One region of the Rapidithrix thailandica genome, then DNA from elsewhere that is predicted to be linked to it. Evidence: riboswitches for the same ligand, from Rfam matches in the RefSeq annotation. Region 1 holds a riboswitch; the other holds the start of a gene.
The links. Region 1 has a riboswitch for S-adenosylmethionine ahead of metH (methionine synthase). Riboswitches for the same ligand answer to the same signal wherever they lie in the genome.
Positions count from the first base shown of each region.

Region 2: another riboswitch for S-adenosylmethionine. It lies ahead of AAG747_RS11475 (O-acetylhomoserine aminocarboxypropyltransferase/cysteine synthase family protein); the one in region 1 lies ahead of metH (methionine synthase).

Region 1 is NZ_JBDKWZ010000004.1:315,911-332,005, forward strand. It holds gene metH (methionine synthase) at 1-1,684, opposite strand, end outside; SAM riboswitch class I at 1,942-2,048, opposite strand; gene AAG747_RS08930 (flavin reductase family protein) at 2,316-2,777, opposite strand; gene AAG747_RS08935 (TlpA family protein disulfide reductase) at 3,143-3,694, shown strand; gene AAG747_RS08940 (LptF/LptG family permease) at 3,974-5,509, shown strand; gene AAG747_RS08945 (MotA/TolQ/ExbB proton channel family protein) at 5,795-6,322, shown strand; gene AAG747_RS08950 (hypothetical protein) at 6,319-7,149, shown strand; gene AAG747_RS08955 (hypothetical protein) at 7,146-7,748, shown strand; gene AAG747_RS08960 (thioredoxin domain-containing protein) at 7,808-9,925, shown strand; gene AAG747_RS08965 (DUF427 domain-containing protein) at 10,056-10,334, opposite strand; gene lysA (diaminopimelate decarboxylase) at 10,627-11,910, shown strand; gene AAG747_RS08975 (STM3941 family protein) at 12,012-12,557, opposite strand; gene AAG747_RS08980 (YebC/PmpR family DNA-binding transcriptional regulator) at 12,683-13,429, opposite strand; gene nadE (NAD(+) synthase) at 13,589-15,577, opposite strand; gene AAG747_RS08990 (leucine-rich repeat domain-containing protein) at 15,769-16,095, opposite strand, start outside.
Region 2 is NZ_JBDKWZ010000006.1:5,791-21,885, reverse strand. It holds gene AAG747_RS11525 (polyprenyl synthetase family protein) at 1-359, opposite strand, end outside; gene rsmG (16S rRNA (guanine(527)-N(7))-methyltransferase RsmG) at 513-1,136, opposite strand; gene AAG747_RS11515 (RNA polymerase sigma factor) at 1,275-1,880, opposite strand; gene AAG747_RS11510 (glycosyltransferase) at 1,871-2,974, opposite strand; gene ychF (redox-regulated ATPase YchF) at 3,136-4,233, opposite strand; gene AAG747_RS11500 (O-methyltransferase) at 4,501-5,256, shown strand; gene sufB (Fe-S cluster assembly protein SufB) at 5,352-6,803, opposite strand; gene rpoN (RNA polymerase factor sigma-54) at 7,733-9,199, shown strand; gene AAG747_RS11485 (hypothetical protein) at 9,230-9,853, shown strand; gene dacB (D-alanyl-D-alanine carboxypeptidase/D-alanyl-D-alanine endopeptidase) at 10,121-11,578, shown strand; SAM riboswitch class I at 11,744-11,853, shown strand; gene AAG747_RS11475 (O-acetylhomoserine aminocarboxypropyltransferase/cysteine synthase family protein) at 12,128-13,447, shown strand; gene metX (homoserine O-acetyltransferase MetX) at 13,560-14,642, shown strand; gene AAG747_RS11465 (homoserine dehydrogenase) at 14,626-15,810, shown strand; gene AAG747_RS11460 (hypothetical protein) at 15,960-16,095, opposite strand, start outside.

The DNA of each region.
Region 1 (16,095 bases):
GGGTCGCTTTGAAAAAGTCCAATGCATTTTGCCGGTGTTCTTCCATTCCGGTGGCTACCGGGAAAATATTGGGGTCAAATATGATATCTTCCGGAGGAAAATTCACTTCATTGACCAGTATATCATAAGAGCGCTTACAAATTTCAATTCTTCGTTCGTAGGTGTCAGCCTGTCCTTGTTCGTCAAAGGCCATCACAATCACCGATGCTCCATACTTGCGGATGAGTCTGGCTTGATGGATAAATTCTTCTTCTCCACTTTTCAAACTGATTGAGTTGACAACAGGCTTCCCCTGTACTACTTTCAAACCGGCTTCAATGATCGGCCATTTGGAAGAGTCAATCATGATCGGTACTTTGGAAATTTCCGGTTCCGAAGCAATCAGGTTTAAGAATCTCACCATGGCTTCTTCTCCTTCAATCATTCCTTCGTCCATATTGATGTCGATGATCTGAGCACCGCCTTCCACTTGGTCTTGAGCTACGGAAAGAGCTTCGTCAAATTTTTCTTCTTTGATCAGACGCAGGAATTTTTTAGACCCGGTTACGTTGGTCCGTTCCCCGACATTCATAAAATTGGCATCGGGCCGCAGGGTAACGGGTTCCAAACCACTTAAGTGCATATTGCCATCGGATTCGGGAATTTCGCGCGGTGGGTATTCCGCCATAATGCGGGTAATTTCCCGGATATGCTCGGGGGTGGTTCCGCAACAGCCTCCGACAATATTCACCAGTTTGTCTTCTGCAAAAGTGCGGAGTACTTTCCCCATATGTTCTGCGGACTCGTCATATTCCCCAAACTCATTGGGTAATCCTGCATTGGGGTGTACACTGATAGCTGTGGTAGCGACTTTGGATAATCTTTGCGCATAAGGTTTCAACATATCGGCTCCCAAGGCGCAGTTAAGCCCTACACTGAATAAGTTGGCATGAGAAATGGAAATCCAAAAGGCTTCAGGCAACTGTCCGGATAGTGTACGTCCACTGGCATCGGTGATGGTACCGGATACCATTACGGGTACTTTATGCCCGGGTATTCCCAACATTGGAAATTCATCGTTGCCTTGTTGAGCTCCTTTTTCTACATCTTCAAAATATTTATCAATGGCAAAAAGGGCCGCTTTACAGTTTAAGGTATCAAATACCGTTTCCACTAACAGGATATCCGAACCTCCTTCTACCAAGGCTTTGGTTTGTTCATAATAAGCTTCCACCAATTGGTCGAAAGTAATCGCCCGATAGCCAGGATCATTTACATCCGGTGATATAGAAGCCGTACGGTTGGTAGGCCCGATGGAACCGGCTACGTATCGGGGTTTGTCCAGGCTTTGAGAGTTGAACTCATCTGCCACCTCCTTGGCTATTTTTGCTGATTGATAGTTGAGCTCAAATACCAAGTCTTGCATTTGGTAGTCTTCCATGGCAATGCGCGTCCCACTGAAGGTGTTGGTCTCTACAATGTCAGCACCCGCCGCGAAGTATTTACGATGTATTGTTTTAATGATTTCCGGCTGCGTGATCGACAATAAGTCATTGTTCCCTTTCAGGTCACAGGGGTGGTCTTGGAAACGGGCACCTCTAAAATCCTCCTCGGTTAATTTGTGTTCCTGGATCAGGGTACCCATAGCCCCGTCCAACACCAATATCCGTTCTTTCAGTAAGCTTTGAACTTCAGGCTTCTTCATAATTAATTTATCCTATCAATATTATAGTCAGCAGTAAAGCATAAGTGATTACAGCAGTGGTACGAGCATAGCATTTTAAGTGATTGGTAAAGGCGGGTAGCTTTTAATTCGGTTTTCGAGTGTGGACGATGAATGGTATACATACACCCAACACATCCTTAAAAGTACTGCCAATACCTTGGGTACTACTTCTGAATCAAATACAATTGGGCTTATACAAAAAAGGGAAGGGATAACTAGAAGAAAAAAGCCTTCTGACCTCATCTTTTCCTGGACACCTCCAGGCTGGGAATTAGCACCATGCGTTTAACGCTGGTTGCTAAGATTTCATAGGGCCCAGTCCCTCCATCTTTCTTGATAAGCAATTGCAAAGGTAATGTGATTCGGAATGAGAAGCAAAACTTTTCAACAGATACTGTGAAATATACAGGGGGTGTTTGTAGCGCTACAAGCTGATGGTTAATTGGTAAGTCCAGAAAATGACGCTCAAAAGAAATACCTTTACCATAAACCCTATTGAAACACACTTGTTTATAAATGGATGGTATTCAGTGTTTAAGGTATTGGATGGGACTCGGGTGAAATTGTTTTCTGTCAGTGTTGTAAAGTGATCGTGAAAACAAGGGCCTCCTTATGGAAATTTTATGGTATTGTAAGAGCGGTTGTAGTAAAGTAAAGGTTGGCTTTGCGAATGGTTGAGTAACAAATTAATGACTTCACCAAACAAAACGGTATGGGTACCGGTAGGAACAGCATTGGTCAATTTGCATTCAAAACTTGCCAGACAATCCATTAAAAGAGGGCTGCCGGTCTTTCCTTTGGACCAAAAACCCACTTCCAGGCGTTCGGCAGAAGGGATATTTTCCAAACCGGCGAAGCGGTTTGCCAAGGCTTTTTGTTCAGTCGAAAGTAAGTTGACTGTGAAAGATTGGTTTTTTTCGATCACTTGCTCTAAATCGTTGTTGCGATTGATACACACCAACAAAGTGGCAGGATTATCACTTACCGAGCAAACAGCCGTAGCGGTAAACCCACCTTTACCTGCTTCACCTTCTGTAGCGACAATGGTCACCGCTCCAGTAAGCTTACTCATGCCCTCTCTGAATGATTCTGAATCTACTACTTGCATTGTTTCAAATTGAGGATTTTATGGATTTAAATTGTTGCGAAAATACACAATTATTATCAAAGCGATAGGAAATTACCGTATATTCAAAAAAGCCGGCGGCAATAAAAGAACGAATGTAGAGACTCCGGCAAATACTTGGATGCTAGTCTGCTAAGTAGAAAAAAAGAAATCACATCCTTGTGCGGCAAGCGGAATTTTGGGGAACTTGGCGTCAAATTTGAATTTCACTTTTCTTTTGTGAGGGCTCTATTGGCCAAGCCACCCTTTTGAACCAATTCATACACAACCCAAATAATTCTTAACTTAGGTAACCAAAATTTTTTTTGAGTATGATGAAAATAAAACTAATTGCACTGTTCCTGTTTGTAGCTGTGAGCACTTCATTTGCCCAAAAAGGAAAAATGTTTCCCTCTATTTCCGGAGAAACCTTAACCGACAAAACGATGTCCGTACCTGCCAATACAAAAGGGAAAGTCACTTTGATTGGTATGGCGTATTCCAAAAAATCAGACGATTTACTCAAAAAGTGGTTCGAACCTATCTACACTACCTTTGTAGATCCCCCGGAAGTGGCATTTATGCCTAGCAGCAGTTATGATACCCATATCTATTTCATCCCCATGCTCCGGGGAGTTGCCAAAGCGGCCAGTGGTACCATCGTAAAAAAAATGAAACAAAATATTGATAAGAAACTTCACAACCATACTTTGGTGTACAAAGGGGCTATCAAAGAATATAAGAAGGCCCTGAAATTAGGGCAAAAAGATTTACCCTATTTTTTCATTTTGGATAAATCCGGAAAAGTAGTATATCATACTGCAGGGGCGTATTCTTCTGCCAAACTTTCGGACATCATTGATGCGGTGGAAAAATATCAGTAAACACGAAAAAAATGCAAAACGATATTGTCAGCTTCTTTGATAGAGGCTGATTCTTAAGGTCAAAAGAAAACGCGAGAGAGATTATTTCTTCCTCGCGTTTTCTTTTTTCTTTGCGGTTCCTGTAATTTGAGTGTCTTCTATGGATTTTCTAGTGTCTTAGTTTTGTAAGAAAAGAAAAGGAGATGCCGAAACTCTTCTTTCAAAAGATGTTTTATATTTTTAAAATTACTTTGGGCGAGGTTTTTTTATTTTTGTGGTAAACGACCGAACTAGGTACTAATGATAAAAAAGATAGATAAACTTATACTGAGAGCTTATATAGGGCCCTTGGTCTTAACTTTTGCAATTATTGAATTTATCTTGTTGATGCAGATGACCATCAGCAGGTTCAAAGATTTTCTTGGCAAAGATTTAGGGTTTGACGTATTTGGGGAGTTCTTTTTTTATTTTGCATTGATTTTGGCGCCTATGGCCTTGCCCTTGGCCATCTTGTTGGCATCTTTGATGACCTTTGGAAGCTTGGGAGAGCACTCCGAGCTTTCTGCAATCAAAGGCTCCGGTATTTCCTTGTTGAGAGTATTGCGACCGGCTGCTATTTTAACCTTTCTGATTACCTGTTTAGCCCTGTATTTCAATGACCAGATTTTACCGGTAGTGAACCTCAAAGGGTACAGTCTGTTGTACGATGTAAAACAGAAAAAACCGGCTTTGAATATTGAAGAAGGGGTGTTTTACAACGAAATTCCCGGCCGGAGCATTTATGTGAAAGAGAAAACCGGTGATGGTAGTGATTTAAGGGATGTGATGATTTACGATCATTCGAAAGGTTCCGGTAATAAAACCTTGATTACTGCGGAAGCCGGGAGAATGGAACTGGTAAACAACGAAGAGTTTCTAAAGATCAATTTATACCAAGGCCGCTCGTATGCCGAATTAAGTAATAAGGAAAAAACCTCCACTTTTACGGAAGAGTATATGCGGGATGAGTTCGATACGGTGGTGTTTATGTATAATATGGATGCCTTTAGTATGGGGAAAACGAAGGAGGAACTGTTTTTAGGGCATGGAATGATGAAGACCGCCGGTGAGTTGGTAGATTATATCGACTCTTTAAAAACGTCCAACCAAAAATTGCATGAAAAACTGGCTGTGAGAGTGCGGAGTCAGTATTATTTTGACAAAGAAAACCCCAGACGGAAAAAGGCTCAAAAATTGGACGAGGATGAGGCTAAGAAAGCGGCAACTATAGAAGAAACCTTATTGACTTCGGAAGACTCGGCCTTGCTGACGAAGCGATTTGCGGAACCTTATGAACTAAGCTCCGAACATATCACCCAAGCCGTTTCCCGGGTGGAAAGTGCGAACAATACCATTCGTTCGGAAGTGCAGCGAATGGATAGCCTGGTGCGGGAAAAAGCCAAAAAAGAAATTGATTTTCACCGTATTTTTAACCGGGCCGTTGCCATTCTGGTAATGTTCCTGATCGGTGCACCGTTGGGGGCGATTATCAAAAAAGGAGGTTTGGGAGTGCCGGTATTGGTAGCGATCATCTTCTTTGTGATTTATTATATCTGTACGATTATGGGCGAAAAATTTGCCCGGGAACTTGCCATTGATACTGCTATCGGTTGTTGGGTTGGCAATGCCGTATTGAGTTGTTTTGGTTTGTTCTTCTTACGGCAAGCGAAAAACGATGCGCGATTATTCGATACCGATTTTTACAATACCATGGTTCAAAATATTAATCGTAAATTGTTAAAAAGGCCCAAAAAAGAGCAAAAGAAAGAGGAAGAAGAATTGGTTCAGGTGCCTTAACAAGACATTCTTTCGAAAACAACATATCGGTAAGCCGGTCTTTTCAAAAAGGCCGGCTTTTCTTTTTATCATTAAAAATGTACCTTAAGGTATGCATTCAGAGTGCAATAGAACGACTCTGTAAATCAGGTAATTTGTTGACTATCAGTTTTGCTTATGCAACCGATATACAACCACACTTCGCTACCTTGAATGTAGCTTCTTAGACTTGCTGACGAACGTTTTAAGGAGGGATGTCGACAGGGCAAGCCTAAGGAATGTACGTAGTGATAAACGGAAACTCCTATGACTGAACTACTCTTAGAAACCGTATTTACCAACTGGATCAACCTTCTGATTTTGATAGTGGGGGTAGTCAATGCTTTGTTCTTGCGGTTTGCTTACCTCAATGTTTGGGCATTGAAAAAAGAGCTGTTTGAAGGAGAGTCGGTGATGGAGCGGTTTATCCGGGAAAAAACCGGGCAGTTGGATAATATTGATGACAAGATCCGTCTCGATTTTGCCAAGTGGGAGCGAATGTACAAGGATGCGACCAAATGGTATTATCTCTTTTCCACCACCATCAGCATTTTTCCTCTATTGGGTATTGGCGGGACCATCCTGGGGATTGTGCCCAGTATTCTGGATTTCTCACAAGTGACTTCTTCGTTCTCTTTGGCCTTGGTTTCTACCTTATTGGGAGTGGCTTTTGCCGTGATCTTTAAGTTTTTTGAGGGATTTATCTCTGGTAATTACACCCTGGTTTCGGAGCGGATCAGCATTTTGACAGGGGACGTGACCAAGTATCTTATCGAAAAAGAAAAACTCAAATGAAACTGAAAAGCCTTTTGGAGCTCACCCCGCTTGTGGATGTGTTTTTAATCCTGCTTTTTGCCTTTATGATCAATAGCCGACAAACGACCGAGGCGCAACAAGCATCGTTGTTGGAGGCAAAACAACAGGAGGCCACCTTGATTGAAAGAGTGAGAAACCTGGAAGAGCAATTGCTCCAATACCAAAGTCATTTGGATGCTTCTCACGAACAAGTGCTGGAATACCAATGGCGTTTGGAAGAGCAGGGAAGAGTGCTGGACGAAACCCTGATAGATTTATCCGGGCGTTTGTCCGGTTTTTTTGGCCGTTTGGATTCGGTGTTACAACAGGAGGTACTTCAAGGGCAATTGTCACAGGACGACTTTGACCGCTTTCGCAACCGAGTAGGGGCTTTGGGATTGGACCAAACCGAAAATATGATTCGAAAAATTTATCTGTTGAGTGAGTTGGAGGCCTATGCCAGTTTTATCAATATTTATTTGGACTCTTCGAATCAAGTGATCCTGAACGACCAGGTTACAGGGGTATCATTAAGTAGCTATGATACGGAGTTGGATGATTTTGAACCGCAGGCAAAAAAACTGTATCTGGACAATTTGGAAAAACTCCTTTGGGAGCAGTATCAAACCCTGCTAAAAGGCAATCAGAAACTGGGGGATGTGGTGATGATTACATTTGGGCATTCGGCCACCGCGATGACGGGAGTCGTAAGTCTTACCGATCAAGTACTCAATAACTTTTACCTAAAACTCAAAACTGCCGAAGGAAATGCCAGAAAGGTATTCTATTCGAGTTTAGGGTTTTATCCAATCAAAAATCAATTATGAAACTGAAAAGCCTTTTAAAACTCATCTTCATACTTGTTGTGGTGATCTTGATTTTGTTTCTTTGGAAAAATCCGGGAGAACAACCGGGGACTAATGGGCAGCCAGTACCCGAAGTGAATGACCCGTCTGTCATCGGGCCCGCCATTGCCCCTGTTTATTCGGAAGATGATTCGGTAAGGCAACAGGAGACAGAAGAGAACACAAAAGATCAGGACCTGATGGATACCCTGCCTCAACGCAAATCAGAAGGTGCCGGAGCGACTACGGATACGGTTTCATCTTTGAAGGTGCGTTCTGGAGATTCTCTCCGGCAGGTTTTGAAGGATAACCCCTTGGGCAACGGTTTAAGCCCGGTGGGAGGGACTCCGCTTTCCGAAAGTAGTATGTATTCGATGCGGGTAAAAAAACAAGAAGGAACATTGTTATATGTGATCCATGGAAAAGAGTTGGAAAGCTTGAAGGAAGCGCTGGCCGAACTTCCCGAGGGCAAAAGTTTGATTGTACAATTTAGTGGCAACGTCACTTATGCAGAGCAAAGAGATGTAAAACAATCATTGAAAGACGAGCAGATAGATTTTAAATTACTCAATTATCAATAAAAGCCCTGATGAAGAAAAACTTCAGGCGGCTCAGGTTATCTTACTTAACTGACGGAATTATGATAAAGCGTTTACTTTGTTTATTGGGAAACTGTGTGGTACTCCTGATGTTGTTGAACAGTTGTAAAGCACAAAATAAAGAAACTATGCAAGAAGAACCTACTTATACAAACCAACTTGTGCATTCGAGTAGCCCCTATTTGCTACAACACGCACATAACCCGGTGGATTGGTATCCCTGGGGTAAAGAAGCTTTGGAGAAAGCAGAGAAAGAAGATAAGTTGTTGATTATCAGTATCGGGTATGCAGCTTGTCACTGGTGCCATGTCATGGAAAAAGAATCCTTTGAAGATACTACCGTTGCCAAGGTGATGAATGCGCACTTTGTTTCGGTAAAAGTAGACCGGGAAGAACGTCCGGACATCGATGCGGTGTACATGGATGTGGCTCATCTGTTGACCGGAAGTGGCGGATGGCCCCTGAATGTGATTGCCTTGCCGGATGGGAGAGCCGTATTTGCCGGAACCTATTTCCGCAAAGAACAGTGGATGAGCCTTTTGGAACAATTGGCAAAAATTTACAAAGAAACGCCTGAAAAGGTAGTGAACGAAGCTGAAAAAATTGCTGAGGGAGTACAACGCTTGGAATTAGTGGAGGTCAGTACCGGAGAAGCAAGTTTTGCCAAAACAGACTTGGACTCGGCCGGTTTGTCCATTCTCAAAAATATAGATTTTAAAAAGGGAGGTCCGCAGCGGGCGCCTAAATTTCCCATGCCTAATGTCTATCAGTTTTTAATGCAATACCATCATTTAAGTGGAAACCGGGAAGCATTGGAAGCCGTCACCTTGACATTGGATAAAATGGCCAAGGGCGGAATTTACGACCAGTTGGGTGGAGGCTTTGCCCGCTATTCGGTGGATGACCGTTGGCTGGTGCCACATTTCGAGAAAATGCTCTACGACAATGCCCAACTGGTGAGTTTGTATACCAATGCCTATCAATTGACCGGGAAGGAATTGTATAAGGAAGTCGTATACGAAACGTTGGCATTTGTCGAACGGGAGTTGAGCTCTGAAGAAGGAGGCTTTTATTCCTCTTTGGATGCGGACTCGGAAGGCGAAGAGGGTAAATTTTATGTGTGGAATAAGCATGAGTTGGATTCGCTGTTAGGGGCAAAAGATGCAGCTGTTTTCTGTGAGTATTATGCAGTAGAAGAAAAAGGCAATTGGGAAGAAGGGAAGAATATTCTGAATATTACAGAGCCTGTGGAAACCATTGCGGAGAGACACCAGCTTTCTGTGGAAGCGCTTGCAAGTTTGATAGAAGCCTGCAAACAAAAACTACTGGCCGAAAGAGAGAAACGTATCCGCCCCGGCTTGGACGACAAAGTATTGGCCTCTTGGAATGCCTTAATGCTCAAAGGCTATTTGGATGCCTACCGGGTATTCGGAGAGAAAAAATTCTTGGAAAAAGCCCGGAAAAGTGCAGCCTTTATTGAAAAGAATTTTATCCGGGAACAGTCACGCATGGACCGGAATTACAAGAATGGAAAATCATCCATCAACGCCTTTCTGGATGATTATAGCTTTACCATTGAGGCATTTATTGCTTTTTATCAGGTGACCTTTGAAGAAGAGTGGCTGCATAAAGCTGAACGACTTATGGGCTATGTGGAAGAGCATTTTTACGATGAAAACACAAAGATGTATTTTTACACTTCCTCCCTGGACGATCCCTTGATGAAGCGTTCCAAGGAAGTTTCGGACAATGTGATTCCGGCTTCTAATTCCTCTATCGCAAAAAGTATGTTTTTTCTGGGGACCTATCTTTATAAAAATGAATATGTAGATAAGGCTACGGCCATGCTCAACAATATGCTGACGGAAGTGAAGCGACAAGGGGAGTTTTTCTCTAATTGGGCGGTCCTGTTGGGCTATTATACCTACCCTCCGTATGAAGTAGCCATAGTCGGAGAAGGTTTTGAACAGTTCCGGCAAGAAATGGAAAAATACTATTTACCCAATGTGTTTTTATTGGGTGGTATCAACGAAGGAAAGATGGAATTGCTCAGTGGCAAATTAGTGGAAGGGGAAACGTTTATTTACGTATGTAAAGACAAAGCCTGTAAACTGCCCGTAAAAACTACGGAAAAAGCCTTGAAACAAATCGTGTATTAAGAAAAGAAAACAGACTGGTAAAAGGGAGGCGGAAACAGACCGTACTCCCTTTGGTTTTATAAATGGGGGGAAATAATAAAACAAAAACGTTCTATACTGCTATCCGGGTTTCTGTCGGGGCATCTCTTGGCTACTCCACTTTGACCCCTTTCCAAAACGCTATATAATCTTTAATTGCATTGGCGGCTTCTTTCGGTTGTGGGTAATACCAGGCGGCATCCTGATTGCTTTCTCCATTGATTTCAATATTGTAATAAGAAGCTATTCCTTTCCAGGGGCAAACAGTGGTGGTATTGCTTTGTTTAAAGAATTTTTTTTGTACGGAAGATGGAGGGAAATAATGGTTACCCTCAATCCGTATCGTGTCATCGCTTTCGGCCAGGATGTGGCCCTTCCAAATTGCTTTCATAAGACAAAGAGTTAAAATCTAGAAAAACCTGCCTATTTAACATCCCTGTTTTGGAAGCTGTTCAATTTTTAGAGAAATTCAACGGAATTGCGGTGTTTTCATTTTTTGTTTGTCTATCTTTTCAGACATTTGTACAATGGGTTGAAATCCTAACCCTGAAAATTATGCGATTTGGCTTTCTGGAGGCTCATAAAAAACCGGTGCAACGGCAAACTTTGAGGAGATAGAAGGTGCATTTAGGAAGTATTTTCTAAAATAAAATTAAAGATTCACTGCTAATTATTTTCCACTCATGAGATTAGTTGACGGGAAATACCAGGTTCAGGGTTTGGACCTGGTCAGTATCTGTGAGGAGTTCGGGACTCCTTTGTATGTGTATAATGCTGATAAAATTATCAGTCAGATTCAACGCTTGAAACAGGCTTTTCAAGGTACCAATATGAAGCTGAAATATGCTTGTAAGGCCTTGACAAATTTGAACATACTTAAATTAATCAAACAACAGGGAGTTGAGTTGGATGTGGTTTCTATCGAGGAGGCGCAATTGGGAATACTGGCCGGATACAAACCCGAAGAGATATTGTTCACCCCGAATGGAGTGGCCTTTGACGAAATCAAATTGGCTGTCGAATTGGGCTTGACTGTGAACATCGATAATATTTCGATCCTGGAGCAGTTCGGGCATCATTACGGTAACTCGGTTCCATGTTGTATCCGAATCAACCCGCATATTGTAGCCGGAGGAAACTCGAAGATTCAGGTAGGGCATATCGATTCGAAATTTGGAATTTCCGTGCACCAGTTACCTCATATTCGCAGGGTAGTGGAAGCTAATAAGATCAAAGTGATTGGCTTGCATATGCACTCCGGTTCGGATATTTTGGAAAGCGAAGTCTTTTTAAGAGCTGCCGAAGTGCTGTTTAATGCGACAGAAGGGTTTGAGGACCTGGAGTTTGTAGATTTAGGCAGTGGATTTAAAGTGGCTTACCGTGAGGGGGATATCACCACCAATATCGAGGAATTGGGGCAAGAAATGGCCGTTGCCTTTAACAATTTCTGCAAGCGGTATGGTAAAGATTTGGAGTTGTGGTTTGAACCGGGTAAATTTCTGGTAAGTGAGTCAGGGGTTTTGTTGACCAAAGCCAATGTGATTAAACATACTCCATCCGCCGTATTTGTTGGAGTGGATTCGGGACTCAACCATTTGGTAAGACCGATGATGTACGATTCTTATCACGAAATCGTCAACCTTTCCAACCCGGAAGGAACAAAGCGTATTTACAATGTAGTAGGATACATTTGTGAAACGGATACCTTTGGCTGTGACCGGAAGATAAATGAAGTGCGGGAAGGGGACATCCTGGCCATGAAAAATGCCGGAGCCTATGGATACAGCATGAGTTCGAACTATAACTCAAGATTGCGTCCGCCAGAAGTATTGATTTATAACCATGAAGCAAAACTCATCCGGGAACGCGAAACACTGGATGACCTGGTACGCCACCAGGTAGATATATTTTCTACTCCTAAAACGAAAAAAGAGAAAGGGAAGAAAGAAGTAGAAAAAGTTTCTTAATGTATTGATTGACAATTCTATAGTTAATTTTGGTGAATACAAAGCCTCCAAAGCATTTGCTGTGGAGGCTTTTGCTTTTTTAAGTTCTCATGAAGAATTTTCTATGTATGGGTCTTCTTCCGGCCTGTATTATTGTATTGGGAAATTATTCCCTGTCTGTTTCCCTTTCCGGTTTGGTTAACTTCGACCATTGATGCAATTAACTCTTTTAAGTTATCCTCATCCACTTTTATTTTTTCAATGGGAATACTCAGCGTCTGACCACCCCAACTTTCTGTCACTTTTATGTTATTGTACCATTTGTCCAATGGAGGTGTGTAGGAAGTATCCGTTAACAGGAGTAGCGCTCTGTTTTTGTAGTCGGGATTCGGAAGGGTACCCTTGATATACTTCCAGGGAAGGGTTTCTTGCTTCATGGCCCGGACAAAAATGCCCTGTTCGTTAATAACGATTTGTGCTCTCCGGTCAAACAAGTGAAAAAGGTTAATGAGAATGCTCGGTCCGAAAACGATTAGGTTTCCCCAACCCACCCATTTCAGTGAGCTGCCGGAATTCAGAAGCCATACCCCAGCAATTAAGAAAAGGAAAGAAAATAGGATGGCTTTCCCTGCTTTCCCTGTGGATTTATATAAGTTGATTTCATTCATGAGCTATTAGTATGACTCATAGACACCTTGAAAAAAGCAGTTGGAGTATTCACCCGCAACTGCTTTTGATTTTCTTGTATATCCAGGAGGTAACCCCGTACCGGATAGGCTATGTGCTGAACGAATTAGTCCAATAAGGCTATTTGGCTCTCTTTGATTTCCAAATTGTGATAGACCTTCTGCACATCATCGTCATCTTCCAATTTATCGATCAGCTTCATCACCTTCACAAAAGTTTCGTCATCCAGTTCAACGGTGGTGTTCGGAATGCGTTGTAATCCTGCATTTTCCGTTTCGATACTCATTTCAGTCAGTTTGTTGTTGACGCTACCGAAATCTTCCATGGCAGAAGTCACCACTACGTAGTTGTCTTCGATTTCCACATCTTCGGCACCGGCATCAATGAGTTCGAGTTGTAAATCATCTTCGTTCATCCCTTCCGGCAAGGCAAAATTGAAGATTCCTTTGCGATCAAAAATAAACTCTAAGGATCCGTTTTTACCCAGGCTTCCACCGTTTTTATTAAAAATACTTCGCACATTGGAGACCGTACGGTTTTGATTGTCTGTAGAGCATTCTACATAAACAGCCACTCCGTTAGGCGCGTAACCTTCATAGGTTAATTCCAAGTAGTCGGCAGCATCGGCACCGGTAGCTTTATTGATTGCCCGTTCGATTGTGTCTTTGGGCATGTTGGCACCCTTGGCGTTTTGGATAGCCAAGCGTAGACGAGGATTGGTTTCAGAATCGGGGCCTCCTTCTTTGGCACTTACCGTAATTTCTTTTATTAACTTAGTAAATATCTTGCCTCTTTTTGCATCTTGCGCACCTTTGCGGTGTTTAATATTTGCCCATTTACTATGTCCTGCCATAATCGTTGAGGTTTATGTATTCTAGAATTAAAGTTCGTCAAAAATGCGAAATAAATTAATTCATTAAAAAATTGAAAATATTTCCGTCAGGAATGCGGAATTAGCCTATCGATTCCTGTTGTTGAACATCGATAGACTAAAGCTTATAGCATCCTGTAATTAACTGGTAAACGTTTCCAGTTCTTTCAATTCGCGGTCAAACCCCCCCGAAAGGATTGGGAAACGGCACCAGGTTTTTGGATCCAGATTTTTGTCATCCAAGTGGAAAGAGGGAGCATAACGTTCGCGTTTCCACTGGTTGCGGCACCACAATCTAAAGAACTTGATTACCCAAGTTTTGAGTTGAGTGGTAGAGTACCGGTCAAATTCATTTTTGACAGTAAGATAGCATTCAATAGGAGTCTTTTTGTCCCGGATAGCAGCCTCTTCAATTGCATCCAGTAAGTCGTAAGGCATTAAATCCGATTCATCGGTTTGCTTCGTACCTTTTGGCCGCAACTCAGCCGTTGGTTGTTGTTCGTTGACATAATGAAGCTCCGGCAGGCGTATTTGTCCACCCACGCCTTCTGTTTCTAACCATCGCAACCATTGCCTTAAAAAAGCCTTGTCGATTCCCGCAATAGGGCTTAAGCCACCACTGGTATCACCATCCATCGTTGCATAACCCACTGCTGCTTCCGAACGGTTGCTGGTAGAGAGCAACAAAGCTCCTTGAATGTTTGCCAACATCCATACACTGGGTGCCCTCACCCTGGCCTGAATATTTTGCAATGTCAAATCATCTTGTTCCCAGTTGAGTTCTCTTTGTATACTTTGAGAGATTATATTCCGGTAAGATTGAAAAATATCGTTGACATTTAACTCGTAAAAACGGGCATGTATAGCCTGAGCCAGGGTTTTAGCAGCATTCAAGGTAACCTCTCCGCTGTTTTCAGTAGGTTGATAGGCGGTGGTGATCAAAAGCTGCGCAATCTCATCGATTCCTTGGCATGCTTGTATTTCCTGAATATAACTTAATTTCTGTTTGAATTTTTCCAGGCCTAAGTGTTCCACACCCAGCTTGATCATCAAATAACAACAAGAAGCTACGGCTGAAGAATCGGCTCCTCCACTTAAGGAGATGACAAAGCCTCTGGAATAACTCTTTCGCATGTAATCGAAAAGACCTAACGCCAAGGCATTTGTAAATTCTTCTTCTTTTAAGTATTTACTATTTTCCCATGCGCTTTCCCTTTGATTGATATCTCTTTCGTATGCTGTTTTGCCAAACTCAAAGGATACGTTCAGGCAGTGCTTGCCACTTTCGGCAATCTCAAACGGACTACTGATTTGCGTTTGCATCAAACGGGTTTCATCCACATCAATCACTGCATCGGTCAACAGGCAATCGTCAAAGCTGAGCCGGGGACCTTCCGCCAGTAAACGCCCCGAAGAGGCAATGAGACAGCCGCCGTCAAATATTACCCTGCCCGAATCATTTCCCAACAGGTTGGCATAGATATAGGCCACCCCAAAAGAGCGGGACCCTTCTAATACAAAGCGTTTGCGCACTTGCAGTTTATCAAAGGCAAAGTGACTGGCACTGGGGTTTAATAACAAATCGATGCCCATCTTGCCCAGGCTTCTTCCCGGGCGGTTGGGTACCCATGCATCTTCACAGATTTCAAACCCGACTTTGACTCCGCCTACGTTAAAATGCAAGTCGCCAATGGGGTATGAGTTTCCATCCTGGAAGCTGATCGTAGAGACTTGTCCTTCCGGCCAGGGAGTAAACCAACGAGGTTCATAATATACACCATTGCCTGCCAAAAAACGTTTGGCTGTAAACCCGATTATTTGTTGATCCACTACCAAACAGGCTGTATTGAATATCCTGTTTTGGTGCATTACCGGCAAGCCTAACGATACACAGAGGTCTTTTGTAAAAGGAACAATTTCCTTTAATATATCATAGGAAGTTTGTAGGAGACCGGGAGAGTAAAAGGCATCTTCACAGCCATAGCCTGAAATACATAACTCCGGTAAGCATAAGATCCGTATGCTTCGTTCTTTTGCTTCCCGGATGGCGTTCAAGATGTTTTGCTTATTATGCTCCCAAGCAATGGGCGTTTGATTTAATACTGCGCCTCCAACTTTGATTAGTTTCATAATATTTTAGCTTTTGGCGAATATAGAGATTCTATGCCTATTTAAGTAACAATTGAGAGGGGAGATTCTTTCTTTTGTACGAGAAGAACTTTATGGAATGCGGAATGAAAATACCAGGGAGAAAGGCCTTGAAATGTAAAAAAAGCTATCCTTGCAAGGATAGCTTGAGTTGTGCATGTTTTCAATGAAGGTTATTCAAAATATATCACTGTATTGGGTAATTGCTTTTTTAATTGTATAATATTTTTCTTTTTCAATGGATTTCCGGTGAGTCGAAGTTCCTTTAAATTTTTTAATTCTTTCAATTTTTCAGGTAGTTGACTGATTTGATTCAGTGAAAGATCCAACACTTGCAAACTTTCTAATTTCCCAATCTCTTCCGGAAGAGATTTCAATTGATTTTCTCTTAAGTTAAGCCGTTGAAGCCGGAATAAGTAACCCAATTCTTCGGGTATTTCCCGAAGTTGGTTTTTACTCAAGTTGAGTTGTCTTAACCACTGCAATTCTTCAATGCTGGA
Region 2 (16,095 bases), on a different contig from region 1:
TTGGCCAAAAGGTAATCTCCAACCAAGACGGCAATTTTGTTTTTCCATAAGGCATTGACCGAAAAAAAACCTCTGCGGTATTGAGAGTCATCCACCACATCATCGTGTACCAGGGAAGCCGTGTGCAATAGCTCAATCAAAGCAGCGCCACGGTAAGTGGCTTCTTTGACTTCACCGGTAATTCCTGCAGTCAGGAAAACCAGGATGGGCCGGATCTGTTTCCCTTTTTTCTTGACAATATAACTCATGATGTTGTCGAGCAACATCACTTTACTTTTCATGAAAAAGCGGAACTTCTTCTCAAATTCGGCCATCTCATCCGAGACGGGGGACTTTATTTGCTTGATGTTTATAGCCATGAGTGTTACAGGGCGCAATTATACAATCTTATTCCTTAATAATCCACAACCCATGTTTAGTTTTTATGTTTGGGCGCTTAGGGTTTCACACTGCCTTGAATCGTACTGTTAGAGTCCTTTAAGGAGCAATGCTGGTTATACATAAAAAAGCCACTAAACCGGAACGTAAACGAGTTTTTTGGTCTCAAAAAATTCTTCTTCAAAATATTCCTTCAGAGGGTAGAAGCGATGATGGTTTTTGAATTTGGCAAACTCTTCCTTTAAATCGCCTCCTTTCAAACAAAGAATACCGTTTTTAAATGAGTTGGCTTGTCCGCTGCGAATGAGTTTTTTCGTCCAACGGTGAAGTACGTCAATGCGGGTGACTGCCCGGCTTACAATGAGGTCATATTGTTGGGTTAGTTTTTCAGCACGGATTTGCTCTGCCGTTACATTGGACAGTTCCAGGGTTTTGGCAATCTCTTCCACCACTTTAATTTTTTTGCCAATAGAATCAACCAGATGAAACTGAGCTTCAGGGTAAAAAATCGCCAGAGGAATTCCAGGGAAACCACCCCCTGTTCCCACATCCAATACACGGGTACCGGGAGCCAGTGGAAAAATTTTGGCAATGCTCAAGGAATGTAGGATGTGGCGTTCGGTTAAATTCTCCACATCTCTGCGGGAAATTACATTCACCTTCTCATTCCAATAAGCATACAAAGGTGGCAGACTTTTAAATAAGTCTAATTGCGTTTGAGTGATCTCAGGAAAATACTTTTTTAGTAATACCTCCATGTAATATAGTATAGTACTCTTTGTGGATTTCTGAATGAAAGAGCAAATATAAAAACCTAATAGCTATGATCAATGTGCAAGCTTAAAATCGTCTTTAATTTCCCCGACAAAAAAACAGCGGGCTAAACCCGCTGAAACTTATATGACATGTTTGCTGTCTTTGACCATATCATAGAGTAACTCTCTGGCCCGGTGTAGTTGTGCTTTGACCGTACCTAGCGGGGCTTCTATTTCCTTGGCAATTTCATCGTATGAAAGCTCTTGGAAATAGCGGAGCTTTACCAGTCGCCTGTATTTCGGCGGTAATAAGTCAACCACCTTCCGGACGATTTCTACCTTTTGAAGTTTGATAGCGACTTCCTGAGGATTGAGGTTTTTATCTTTGATATCAATGCTGATATTGTCACCTTCATCGTTTTCAAACTCCGAGTTGATACTATAGGTATCCAGTTTCTTTTTTCGGATAAAGTCAATACAATTATTGGTAGCCACCCGGAACAACCAAGTGCTAAACGTATAATCTCGTTTAAATTTATGTAAGTTTTTAAAGGCTTTGGCAAAGGCTTCTATGGTCAAGTCTTCCGCGTCATCTACGTTTCTTACCATTTTGAGCATCATATGATACACCGATTTCCGGTACTTATCCATCAACTCAGCATAGGCTTTCTCTTCACCGTTAAGAGCTTGATCAATTAATTTAAAATCAGCTAGTGCCTTTTCTGAAAACCGTTTTTTCAACTCCATGTTATTCGTTTTGAAGTAAGGGTCACCCCCCCCATAATAAGTAAATAGACTAAATACAAGCTGTCTAATAAGGGGATGCTAAAGATGCTAATTTTATAATGTAATTTAAAACTAAGATACTTTAACACTATGGAAACGACTAATAGTCGAATAAGTAGTACTCCAATAGCAATACTAGTATAAAAATTTAGGATTGTCAGTATGATAACCAAAAAATAATGTAAAAAATGCGAAAGGAGAATAAGTCCTAAGAGCGCTTGGCTACCCTTCTGGTAGTGTTTTCCCACCGATAGATGGCGTTTTTTTTGTATATACCATTCCCGCCAGGTATGCTTGGGTTCCGTAAGCATTTGGCTGTTAGGGGAGAGTGCAATAGCAACCTTGGTACCCGCTTGTAGCCCGTTGATAAACAGATCATCATCCCCCCCTAATATTGAAGAATACTTTCCAAAGCCTTTTTGTTGCCTGAACAAAGATTTTTGATATGAAATATTTCTACCTACTCCCATATAAGGCTTTCCCCATAAAGCAAAAGACAGGTATTGAATACCCGTGATAAAGGTTTCATACCGGATAAGTTGATTGAGCAAACCGTCTGTTTTAACATATGGACTGAACCCCAACACTGCATGAGTAGTACCTGTATAAGGTTGACACATGGTTTTTATCCAATGAGGCGAGGTAGGCCAACAGTCTGCATCAGTAAACAAAAGGGTATCATAACGGGCTTGTTGAATTGCTTGTGTCAAAGCGAATTTTTTCGATGTGTACTCCGGAGGGGTTTGTTTGATTGTGATAAAACGAAAGGATGGATGTTGTTTCGCAAAATCTTCCAAAATCGCTTCACTGTTGTCAGTAGAGCGATCGTTAGCAATTATGATCTCAAACTGAGGATATTCTTGACTCAGTAAAAGTGGAACAAGTTTTTGTAAATTGGGGGCTTCGTTATGAGCGGCCACAATGACTGAAACCGGAGGAAAGGTAGAAGAGGAGGGGGGAGTCTGCTTTTTAAGGAGCTTTCCAAATATGATGGCATATAGCAAAATTTGAAAAGCACTGGCTAAAAGCAATATGGAGAGAAGCGCTATCGACAAGAGTAGAGTATTGTGTACTTTTTTAGAAATGTCAGTCCTTGACTGATACAAACATGTTACCAATCAAGGACTGCACTGATTATTTAAAAATGGTAAAACTATTCTTTTTTAAAGAGGCTCCCTGATACCGGAAGCAACCCCTTGAAAACAGTTCTGTTGTATTATACATTAAACCTGAAATGCATAATATCCCCATCGTTCACAACATACTCTTTTCCTTCGATGGACATTTTTCCAGCATCTTTGACGGCCGCTTCGGACTTATATTCTTTATAGTCTTCATAGCCAATGACTTCGGCACGGATGAAACCCCGCTCAAAGTCTGTGTGGATTACCCCGGCCGCTTGAGGGGCTTTCCAGCCATTGCGAATGGTCCATGCTCTTACTTCTTTTACCCCCGCAGTAAAATATGTGATCAGGTTTAATAAGCGGTAAGATGCTTTAATCAACTTGTTCAAGCCGGATTCATCCAAGCCGTATTCCTGAAGGAACATCGCTTTTTCCTCTTCGTCTTCCAGGGTCGCAATTTGCGATTCGATGGCTGCACAGATTAATAATACTTCAGCGTCTTCATGTTTTACCCCTTCCTTCAAGGCCTCCGAGTGTTCATTCCCGTTGAGAATAGAGCCTTCCTCCACATTGGCCAAGTAGATGACGGGTTTGGCGGTAAGCAAACACAAATCTTTTACGACTTCCCATTCTTCTTTGGATGCTTCCAGACTTCTGGCATTGTTTCCATTTTCTAAATGGGTTTTAAATTTTTCCAGCATTTCCAATGCTTTGCGGGCCTCTTTGTCACCACTTTTCGCAACTTTTAGAAATCGCTGGATTTTTTTATCAATGGATTCCAAATCTTTGATTTGAAGCTCCGTGTCGATGATTTCTTTATCGGATACCGGATTTACTTTTCCATCCACATGTACTACGTTGTCATCTTTAAAGCAGCGTACTACATGGATAATGGCGTCCACTTCCCGGATATTTCCTAAAAATTTATTTCCCAGTCCTTCACCTTTACTGGCTCCTTTTACTAAACCGGCAATGTCCACAAATTCAATGACGGTAGGAAGTACTTTTTCCGGATTTACCAGTGACTCCAATACTTGTAAGCGCTCGTCCGGAACGGTAACTACCCCTACATTCGGTTCAATGGTACAAAAAGGGTAATTGGCAGCCTCTGCTTTAGCATTGGATAAGGCATTGAAAAGAGTCGATTTTCCCACATTGGGTAGACCGACAATTCCACATCTCAGTCCCATTTGTCGTGATTTATTTGTTGAAAATTTTATTCAAAATAAAGTGAAACGCTGCAAAGATAGAGCTTTCTACTTACTTTTGAAGCATGAAAGATATCCTTAGGGAAAAATTGTATTCCTTTGAAATGCGTTCTTTTGCCTGAGATAGTCATGTCTGTCAGCTTTTGCCAAGGGGTGGATACCGTGCAGCCGTTGATGCGATGTTAGTATAACGAAATGATAAATTTACATAAATAAGTGTTCGATAAAATTAAATTTACAGCTAGGTATTTGAAGTATAAACTGCAGGCGCAAGATGCTCATGGCGTGCATTCGCCGTTTGTCTTTGCCCTTTATACTCAGGCAATTGCTTGTAAAAAGCAGTACTATCACTTTGAGCGGATTGGGCGTATTCGCAAAAAACTTTTGAAAAGTCGCGAACAAATAGACGTTACCGATTTTGGGGCGGGCTCCAAGAAAATGAACAGTAACCAACGGAAAGTTGCCGAAATAGCCAAGTATTCTGTCAGTTCTACCAAAGTGTCAGAGTTGCTTTTTCGTCTGGTCGACTACTTTAATCCTAAATCTATTTTGGAGTTAGGTACATGCCTGGGGGTCAATACTTTGTATATGAATTTGGCTTCTCATAAGGCAGAAGTAATAACCTTTGAAGGCTGCAATGAAATTGCAAAAGTGGCACAGGGTAATTTCCGGCAGTTTAAAAATAAACCTATCAAAATCGTTACGGGCAATTTGGATGATACACTGGCTCCTAAGGTAAAAGAAGTGCCTAAGCTTGACTTTGTGTTTTTTGATGCCAATCATCGTAAGGAGCCTACATTAAATTACTTCCGTACATGCTTATCCAAAGCCCATGAGGCAAGTGTATTTATTTTTGACGATATCCATTGGTCCGATGAAATGGAAGAGGCTTGGCAAGAGATTCAAAATCACCCGGATGTCACTTTAACGGTTGATTTGTTTCAGGTGGGATTGGTCTTTTTCCGGAAAAAGCAACCCAAACAGCATTTTACGCTCAAATTTTAAACATGCTCTGAAACTGAAGCGGTGAGATAAAAAAATTAGGCGGCCCCAAACAGGGCCGCCTTAAATATTGGTATTGTTAAAAACTGATATACAAATTATCCGACACTGCCCTCTAAGCTTAAGGCCAGTAGTTTTTGGGCTTCTACAGCAAACTCCATCGGAAGTTGGTTTAACACTTCCTTACAGTAACCGTTGACAATTAAGGCCACGGCTTGCTCCGTATCAATTCCACGTTGGTTGCAATAGAAGATTTGGTCTTCACCGATCTTAGAAGTAGTGGCTTCGTGTTCTACTTGTCCGGTATTGTTTTCTACTTCCAAGTAAGGGAAGGTATGAGCTCCGCATTGGTCGCCCATTAGCAGGGAGTCACATTGGGAGAAGTTTCTGGCATTTTCGGCCCGTTTTTGGATTTTTACCAAGCCGCGATAGCTATTTTGGCTTCTTCCGGCAGAAACCCCCTTAGAAACAATCCTGCTTTTGGTGTTTTTACCAATATGAATCATTTTGGTTCCGGTATCTGCTTGTTGCATACCGTTGGTGACAGCTACCGAATAAAACTCTCCGATAGAGTTATCTCCTTTTAATATACAACTAGGGTATTTCCAAGTAATGGCAGAACCGGTTTCCACTTGTGTCCAAGAAATTTTTGAATTGTCTCCGGCACAAATCCCTCTTTTGGTTACGAAGTTATAAATTCCTCCTTTGCCGTTTTCATCCCCAGGGTACCAGTTTTGCACGGTCGAATATTTCACCTCTGCATCTTTTGCTGCGTAAATCTCCACTACGGCAGCATGCAGTTGGTTTTCGTCACGCATTGGAGCTGTACAACCTTCCAGGTAACTGACATAAGAAGCTTCATCGGCAATGATGAGCGTTCGCTCGAATTGTCCTGTATTCGCGGCATTAATGCGGAAGTAAGTAGATAGCTCCATGGGGCAACGCACTCCCTTAGGGATATAGCAGAACGAACCATCACTAAACACAGCAGAGTTAAGGGCTGAAAAGTAGTTGTCGTTGGCAGGCACCACTGAACCCAGGTATTTTTTTACCAAGTCAGGGTGATCCTGAACCGCTTCACTGAAAGAGCAAAAGATAATACCTTGCTCTGCCAACTTTTCTTTAAATGTGGTTTTGACGGAAACACTGTCAATTACGGCATCTACCGCTACTCCTGTCAATCGCTTTTGTTCGGTGAGAGAAATCCCCAGTTTTTCAAAAGTCTTCAACAACTCCGGATCTACTTCATCCAGCGAAGAGGGACTGACTTTTTGTTTGGGAGCAGAGTAGTATATGATATCCTGATAGTTGATTTCATCAAATTTTACATTTGCCCAGCGTGGGGTTTCCATTTCTTTCCATCGCTTGAAAGCCTTTAACCGCCACTCTGTAAGCCACTCCGGCTCATTCTTTTTATGTGAAATTATTCTGATAATGTCCTCATTAAGCCCTTTGGGAATTGTATCCGCCTCAAGGTCTACAGTCCACCCATGCTCATATTCCTTGGATGTAAATTCCTCTAAGATTTGAGAATCCTTATCTGCGCTCATTGTAGATAATTTTTATTTAGAATAATACTAAATTACAAAGCTATAACAAATTCTTGCTTTTCAATGTTATTTCCAGGTAAATTTTCAGAGAGGTGAAGTTCTCGCCTTTTGGTACCTGGCTTTATAGCAAAACTAAGCACTCTATATGTATTCCGAACTATTTTTCTATTAATTTTACATGAGAAGGCCTGAAGTTTAACAAGAAGAGCATGTTTAAATTTCACCCTTTGGGTCAAAAATTCCCATTTCAGAAACCTCAACGCAGCTTGTTGAATGGCTGGTACCCCGGCGGCCGGCATCCTGTCAAATAGTACGATTGCTCTCCGGTATACCGGACCGCCGAGTGTGGGACCACCGAGTGTCGGGCCACAAAAATGATCTTCTGAGAACCCTAAACCGAGAATTTTTACTACCCAAGGGAAAAGGGACATCTCCCACGGGGGGCACAATGTATTTTAGATATGCTCTAAAAAGTAAGATTCTTAAGGGGCACAAGTAGAAAAACAGAAAAATTTATTTATTTTACCAACTTTTTTAATGGAACAGTGCAAAGTGGGCAAGTAGAAGAGTGGATTATGCAATAGTTAAATTTGTAAATAATTCTTTTGCCTTTTCAACCTTCCGAAATTGCTGTTTGAACAGCCACTCATAAAAGAAGATCCACAACCTCTTCGGCCTACACCTTGAGATACATTATTTTTGTATATATAGAAAGCATATTATAGTGATTATTTTTTGAATGAGATGTAGAAAAAAAGTAGTGATTAAGAAAAAAACAAATTTTAAATAATTGATTATTAGATAGATAATATTAGTTGGTACGATATTTTTAATCAAAATGGATTTTATTTCGTTTTAGTAGAAATAAAGAACCGCAATTAAACCAGTTCAACTTTTTAAAATTGTTGGGTTTTTAACCAAATAGAAGTATGCAAAAACTCAATCTAACACAGACTTTATCACAGAAACTCTCGCCACAACAGATTCAATTTATCAAGTTGTTGCAAGTGCCTACTATTGAGTTGGCCTCTCGTATTGAGGAAGAGCTTGAGAGTAATCCTGCATTGGAAGAGGGGAAAGACGAGTATGAAGAACCCGGTACGTACGAGGAGGAGGATTCCTTAGGAAATGAGGAATACGGAGAAGAGAATATTGACTCAATGGAGGAAATCAATCTGGAAGATTATATCAATAAAGATGATGTAAGTGGCTATAAAATGTACGGTGATGGCTTGCCTGTAGACGATGAGGAGAAAGAAATGCCCATAGCCACGGTAGAGACATTGGTTGATAACCTGATGGATCAATTGGGATACCTTCGCCTGGATGAACGGCAAACGATCATCGGAAAGCAGTTGATCGGAAGCATCGATGGGGATGGATATATCCGTAGGGAAATGGAAGCCGTAGTAAATGACTTGGCATTTGCACAAGGCATTGAAACGACTGCGGAGGAAGTAGAATCGCTATTGATAAAAATTCAACATTTTGACCCTCCCGGTATTGCCGCCCGTGACCTTCAGGAGTGTTTGGTTTTACAAATCAGACGCAAAAATCAAGAGGAACCCAAAGTAAAAAATGCGCTGAAAGTATTGATGCTTTGTTTTGAAGAATTCAAGAAAAAGCATTATACAAAAATCCAAAAGAAACTGGGGCTGACGGAATCGCAGTTAAAAGACGCCATTCAGCAAATCATCCGTCTTAATCCTAAACCCGGAGGATATGGTGGGGTCTATTCCAAAACGCAATACCTGACTCCTGACTTCATTGTGAAGGAAGTGAACGGGAAATTGGAGGTTTCGTTGAATTCGAAAAATGCTCCCGACCTGAAAATTAGCCGTTCTTATGCGGAAATGCTGGATGCATACGACAAAAGTAAAAAGAAGGATAAGAAGCTGCGGAAGACGGTAACGTTTGTGAAACAGAAACTGGATGCGGCCAAATGGTTTATCGATGCCATTAAGCAAAGGCAGGAAACCTTGTTGAAAACCATGAACGCAATAGTCCGGTACCAGTTTGACTTTTTCCTAACCGGTGATGAAAGCAAGTTAAAGCCGATGATTTTGAAGGATATTGCCCAGGAGATCAGCATGGATATTTCCACGGTATCCAGGGTGGCTAATAGTAAAGCTGTTCAAACCGATTTCGGTTTATATCCTTTAAAATTCTTCTTTTCGGAAAGTATTTCCACAGAAAGCGGAGAGGATGTAAGTAGTAAAGAAGTGAAATACAAATTGAAAAACATTATCGAACAAGAGGATAAGCGCAAACCCTTGTCTGATGATAAATTAGAAAAACTTTTAAAACTACAGGGGTATAATATTGCGCGAAGAACCGTGGCAAAATACCGGGAACAAATGAATATTCCCGTTGCCCGCTTGCGCAAAGAACTGTAGTGGAACCGTTCCAAATACCTTACTTGAATTTTGAATAAAAAGTTAGCAGATATTATTTCGCTTGTATTGAACCCGGCGATGATGCCGGTTCTTTGTATATGGTTGGTATTGCATTATTGTAGAACTGACTTTATGTTTGATCAAAAGGCCCAGGCCCTACTTCTGCTTTATATCGGTATTTTTACTTTAGGGTTTCCGTTTTTAAGTGTGTATTTACTTTACCGCTCCGGGTTTATCGAGAGCATTTTTATGAAGTCCAGAAAGGAGCGGCCTATCCCCTTACTTATCTCTTTTGTCTATCAGGCCATGCTTACCTATGTCTTGATTAACAAACTTCATGCAGGTGAATTGATCTCATCCATCATGTTGGGCTTAACCGTTACTTTGTTTTTGGTAACAGTTATTTCCTTGTTTTATAAGATTAGCTTGCATAGCAGTGCAATCGGAAGTGTGTTGGGCGTGATTATGGGGATTGATTATGTGTATTCTCAATATTCATTGGTATATCCCGCCATCACAGTTTTAATGGCTATGGGTTTGGTGATGGCAGCAAGACTGGCATTGGATGCACATACTCCAAAGCAAATCTACAGTGGTGTGGCCGTAGGAGTACCGGCTTGCTTTTTTACGGTATTTTTTATGCTGGCCGCTTAGGAGGAAGAGCCCTATTCCGTTACATAAATATTTTCATGCCAAAAGGAAGAAAACTGCGGAATGGAAGAAAGGAAATTCTGTGTCATAAAATTTCCGCCATTGATTTTTATGAAATAGCCACTCTTTATTGGTAACTTGGTATCCCGAACCAGTTCTTAATCAACTATCACTTGTTTTCTTAGTAAGCCAGGCCAATGTTGAACAGAACCTGATTGCATTGAGTGTTTAGAACTGAGGTTTTATTGGTATTTGTAATTTTTTTGATTTATGAAATTGATCTTTACCCTTCCCGCTTTATTGCTCGTATGGTGTTCTTCTCAATTGTCTTCCGGTGAATATGAAAATGAGGAAAAAATACTGTATTCAGGGCAAACCGTTGTCAGTGTGATTGAAAAACACAAGCAGAATATCAGAGCGATGAATCCCGCCACCATCGGGGTATATGTAACAGAAGTGGAGAGTGGGAAAGAATTAGTCAATTATCAAGGGGATTTAAGCCTGGCGACCGGCTCTACCATGAAAGCCATTACGACTGCTACGGCTTTGGCCGTATTGGGGGATAACTTTACCTTTAAGACGAAAATTGAACGTAGCGGAAAGGTAGAAGGAGGAACCCTTCAGGGCGATCTGTATATTACAGGGGGAGGGGATCCGACCTTTGGGGCTAAAAATTATGAGTATGAACTTGATCTATTAGCCAGTAAAGTGAAGGAAAGCGGGATTACAAGCATTACGGGAAATATTGTTGCGGACGCTTCCATTTACAATACACAGCTGACTCCCAACACCTGGCAATGGGAAGACATGGGGAATTATTACGGTGCCGGAGCATCGGGGTTAAGCATTCATCAAAATTTATATTATGTGGACTTTCAGCCCGGAAAAACGGTGGGAAGTATTGCGAAAGTACTGGGTACCCGGCCGGAAATTCCAGGATTGTCTTTTGTCAATGAAATGAAAACCGGCAAAATAGGATCTGGTGACAACGGGTATATTTATGGCGCTCCGTTTTCCTATATCCGGCATTTAAGAGGGTCTGTTCCGGCAGGTGTACAAAAGTTTTCCATCAAGGGTTCTATTCCGGATCCTGCTTTATTTTTTGCGCAAGCCTTAAAAAAAGCATTACTCCAACGTGGAATAGCAGTTACAGGCGCAGCTCAGGCGCTTTCTTCCCAAGAAGTCAATAAAACACTTATCTATACCCACCACTCTGAAACGTTAAAGGAAATTGTAAAAACAACCAATCATAAAAGTAACAACTTATATGCCGAAGCCATTCTTAAAATGCTTGGGAAAGCGAAGGGTGGAGAAGGGAGTACGGAAGCAGGAACAGAAGTAATAAAAGCTTATTGGGCAGGAAAAGGTATTGATGTGTTGGGATTTACGATGGAGGATGGAAGCGGCTTGTCCAGAGCCAATGGTTTAACTGCCCGGCAAATGGGAACGGTTATGGCAAAAAGTGCATCTTCTACCGCATTTGTTAATTCTTTACCGGTTTGGGGACAAAGTGGTACGGTTCGCTCAATGGGAAAAGGCTCCGTGGCTCAAGGCAAAGTGCGTACAAAAAGCGGTTATATCAAAAGGGTACGGGCATATACCGGATATGCAGAAACTGTAAATGGGAAACAGTTGGCGTTTGCTGTGATGGTGAATAATTATCATGGTGCGTATTCATCGTTAAATCCGTTTTTTGTTGAATTAATGAATACCTTGGTCCACTTATAATAGAAATATTCTATCGAAGAATATTGCTTTTATTATATTGATAATGAGTAGTTTGTGTGTTTGTGTTTCTTCGAAAGAAAGAAACAAAGTCAAAGTATTTGGTAATTAAAAAAAATCATCCTTACTTTGTGTCCCAAGATTAAGTCATTCCATGTACGCATGATTGATTTATAAAGAAGAGGCGAGAGACTAGGCTCAATGACCCTCTAGCAACCTGTCTACCAAAGGCGATGGTGCTAATTCCTAGCCTAAATTTTATTTAGGGTATATAAATTAATTAATTATGAAAAAGACCCAATTAAATTCAGATTACCCACACTTTATTCCATCTCACAAAGCTACCGGACAGATGTCTGTCAGTATGTGTATGATGATGGCTTGTTGTAGCTGTTGTTAACCCTCACAAGCCTGTAGCCAATCTCCATTTCTCAAAATATATAGGTTGATTCGCCAAGGCGGGTGGATGTGTATATCACAGCATTGTGATTGCCACGAGGGCGCATCCGTATATCCTTTTTCTTCCATCTACTACTTAAACATCTTAATACCATGTCAGAAAATAAACTTAGATTTGAAACTTTACAAGTACACGCCGGACAAGAAATAGATCCAACCACACTTTCCAGAGCCGTACCACTTTACCAAACTACTTCGTATCAGTTCAAAGATGCCGACCACGGTGCAAACTTGTTTGCTCTCAAAGAGTTTGGTAATATTTATACCCGAATTATGAACCCCACCACCGATGTGTTCGAGAAGCGGCTTGCTGCATTGGAAGGAGGGGTAGCGGCTGTTGCTACGGCTTCCGGTCAGGCAGCACAATTTTTGGCAATTCAGAACCTGGCTTCTGTTGGAGATAATATAGTATCAACCTCTTACCTGTATGGAGGAACATACAACCAGTTTAAAGTAAGTTTTAAGCGTTTGGGCATTGATGTTCGCTTTGCGGATGGAGACGATGTGGGTTCGTTTGAGCGACAAATAGATGAAAAAACCAAAGGCTTGTATGTAGAAACTATCGGAAATCCGAGGTTTAACATTCCGGATTTTGAAGCCTTGGCAGCACTCGCTCAAAAGTATGATATTCCTTTGATTGTTGACAATACATTTGCCGGTGCCGGGTACCTGTGCAGGCCTATTGATTACGGGGCCAATGTAGTAGTTGCTTCTGCTACCAAATGGATCGGAGGGCATGGTACATCCATTGGTGGAATCATTGTGGATGCCGGAAACTTCAATTGGGGGAATGGAAAGTTTCCTCAGTTTTCCGAGCCGGCCGAGGGGTACCATGGCTTGAACTTCTGGGAGGTATTCGGTGCTGACGGGCCGTTTGGAAACATTGCATTTGCTATCCGGGCAAGAGTAGAGGGACTTCGCGATTTTGGCCCGGCGATAAGCCCGTTTAACTCTTTCTTGCTGTTACAAGGCTTGGAAACCTTGTCCCTCAGAATGCAAAAACATGTAGACAATGCTTTGGAATTCGCCCAATGGTTGCAACAACATGAGGCGGTAACAAATGTAAATTACCTGGGTCTGGAAGATAACCCACACCACGAATTGGCCAAGAAATATTTAACAAACGGATTTGGGGCCGTTCTTTCCTTTGAAATTGGCGGAGGGTATGAAAATGCCAAAAAATTTGTGAATAGCTTAAAGCTTGTGAGTCATTTGGCGAATGTGGGAGATGCAAAAACATTGATCATTCACCCTGCTTCAACAACCCACCAACAATTGTCTGAGGAAGAACAGAAAAAGGCTGGAGTCACCCCTAGTCTATTGAGGGTGTCTGTGGGAATAGAACATATTGAAGATATCAAAGCGGATTTCGAAGCTGCTTTTAAAGAAGTAGCCACTTCCGTAGAAGCATAAGTTGTAAAAAGCTGGGAGGTTGAGGTTCGCCCGGTTTTTCAGAGGAATGGAATAGTGTGAAAAGCTGCTTGAAAAGCAGAAGAATGATCACTTGAGAATTACTAGAAATATCATAACACTAACTGTTAAAAAAATACGCTGCATGCAAACGAGGTATTTTCATTACGATCAGGAGTTTGAACTGGAGAAAGGCGGAACGCTGAAGGGCTTTACTTTGGCTTATTATACCGCCGGGACGTTGAATGCTGACCAGTCCAATAGCGTATGGGTGTGCCATGCACTTACAGGCAATGCCGAAGTGGAGGATTGGTGGACCGGACTTTTCGGAGAAGGTTGCCTTTTCAATGCTGAAGAACACTTTGTCATCTGTGCCAATGTGCTCGGGTCTTGTTATGGTTCTACCGGGCCACTTTCCATGAATCCGGAAACGGGAACTCCGTACTATCATGATTTTCCGGATATTACCATCCGGGATATTGTGCGTTCATTGGATCTGCTCCGGCAACATTTACAGCTTGTACGCATCAATACATTGATTGGCGGATCACTGGGAGGACAACAAGCGTTGGAATGGGCCGTACAGCAACCGGAGCTGATGGAAAATTTGATCGTAATCGGTACAAATGCCCGGCATTCTCCTTGGGGCGTTGCCTTTAATGAAACGCAACGTTTGGCTATTGCCGCTGACCCTTCTTGGAAAGAAAGTAAAGAAGATGCAGGTGCAGATGGCCTGGTAGCGGCACGTGCCATTGCAATGTTGTCGTATCGTAACTATGAAACTTACCAAAAAACACAATACGAAGAAGACATAGAGAAATCGGATGATTTCAGGGCTTCCTCTTATCAAGTGTACCAAGGAAAAAAACTGCTAAACCGTTTCAATGCTTATTCGTATTGGACGCTTTCCAAGGCGATGGATTCGCATAATTTAGGGAGGGGCAGAGGCAGCGTGGAAGAGGCCTTGAAAAAAGTCAAAGCCTACACCATGGTGATCGGGATTGTGACGGATGTGCTCTTTCCCATTATCGAACAACGGTTTATTGCCCGGCATACGGATAACGTAACCTATGAAGAAATCAATTCCATGTATGGGCATGATGGTTTTTTAATAGAAACTGAAAAACTAACAAAGGGGATTCAAGCATTTTTTAAACAGAAAAACAGAAAAAAATTAATTCATGACGAGGGATATTAAAATTGGCTTATTCGGATTCGGATGTGTAGGTCAAGGTTTACATGATGTGCTTAACAATAGTAAAGGAATTACGGCTGACATTCATAAAATTGCAGTAAAACACCGGGACAAAAAGCGTTCTTTGCCCGCAGAGTACTTTACTTATGAGAAAGAGGAAATACTTTCTAACAAAGATATCAACCTGATTGTCGAGTTGATCGACAATGCCGATGATGCATATGAAATCGTGTCTACTGCCCTGAAAAACGGAAAAGGAGTGGTGAGTGCAAATAAGAAAATGATTGCGGAGCATTTGGAAGAATTTGTGAATCTACAAAAAGAAACCGGTGCCTCCTTCTTATATGAAGCTTCTGCTTGTGGGAGTATTCCGATCATTCGCACCTTGGAGGAGTATTATGACAACGAATTGCTTTACTCTTTGCAAGGGATTTTTAATGGGTCGTCCAATTACATCCTCACCAAGGTATTTGACGAAAATGTAGATTATCAAACGGCTCTGCAAGAAGCCAAAGAGAAAGGCTTTGCCGAAACCGATCCTACCTTAGATGTCGGTGGGTTTGATGCAAAGTATAAACTGGTGATTCTTACAGCTCATAGCTATGGAGTGTATGTAAAGCCGGAAGAGGTCTTTAACTATGGCATACAACAACTGGCAGGTTATGATATCCAATATGCGAAAGAGAAGGGCTTAAGGATCAAACAGATTGCCAAGGTTTACAAAGTAGATGACGACCACTTGGCATTATATGTAATGCCTCAGTTTGTACGGGAAAATAATTACCTGTACAATGTGGATAATGAGTATAATGGAGTGATAGTACAAGCGGCCTTTTCTGATCGTCAGTTTTTTCGTGGAAAAGGAGCCGGAGGGCACCCCACAGGCTCAGCCGTGCTTTCGGATATTTCCGCCACCCGGTATGCTTATAAGTACGAGTATCGAAAGAGCTATCGTAAAAACGGCTTGAACATTCATCAAGACATTGAATTGGAGGTCTACTTCCGCTATTTGAACAAAGATCAGTTTGTCCGCGATCGCTTTGTTCGGATTAATGAAAAGTACGAAAGTGAAGAGTACAATTACGTGATAGCGACTGTGAAGCTCAGTGACCTCAAGAAGTCAGACTATTATACCCAAGAAGGTACGATGCTGATCGAATTAGCGAATTAATCGATCATTCAACGGGCTTGGATGATCAAAATGCACATAGATAAAAAGGGGCTAGTATTATTATGCAGCCCCTTTTTATCATTCAGTACAGATCAATCATATAGGAAATAAGCTTAAGGGTATAATAATTTTATACTGTGTTATTGCTGTTACTTCCAGTTTTCCCCTCGCATAATTCTGGTAACTTGCATTTCTGATATCCCAAACCGTTTGGCAATAACCTTCTGGCGTGTACCGCGACTCACCAGTTTCCGGATAATATCGGCCTTGGCTTTATTAAGCTTT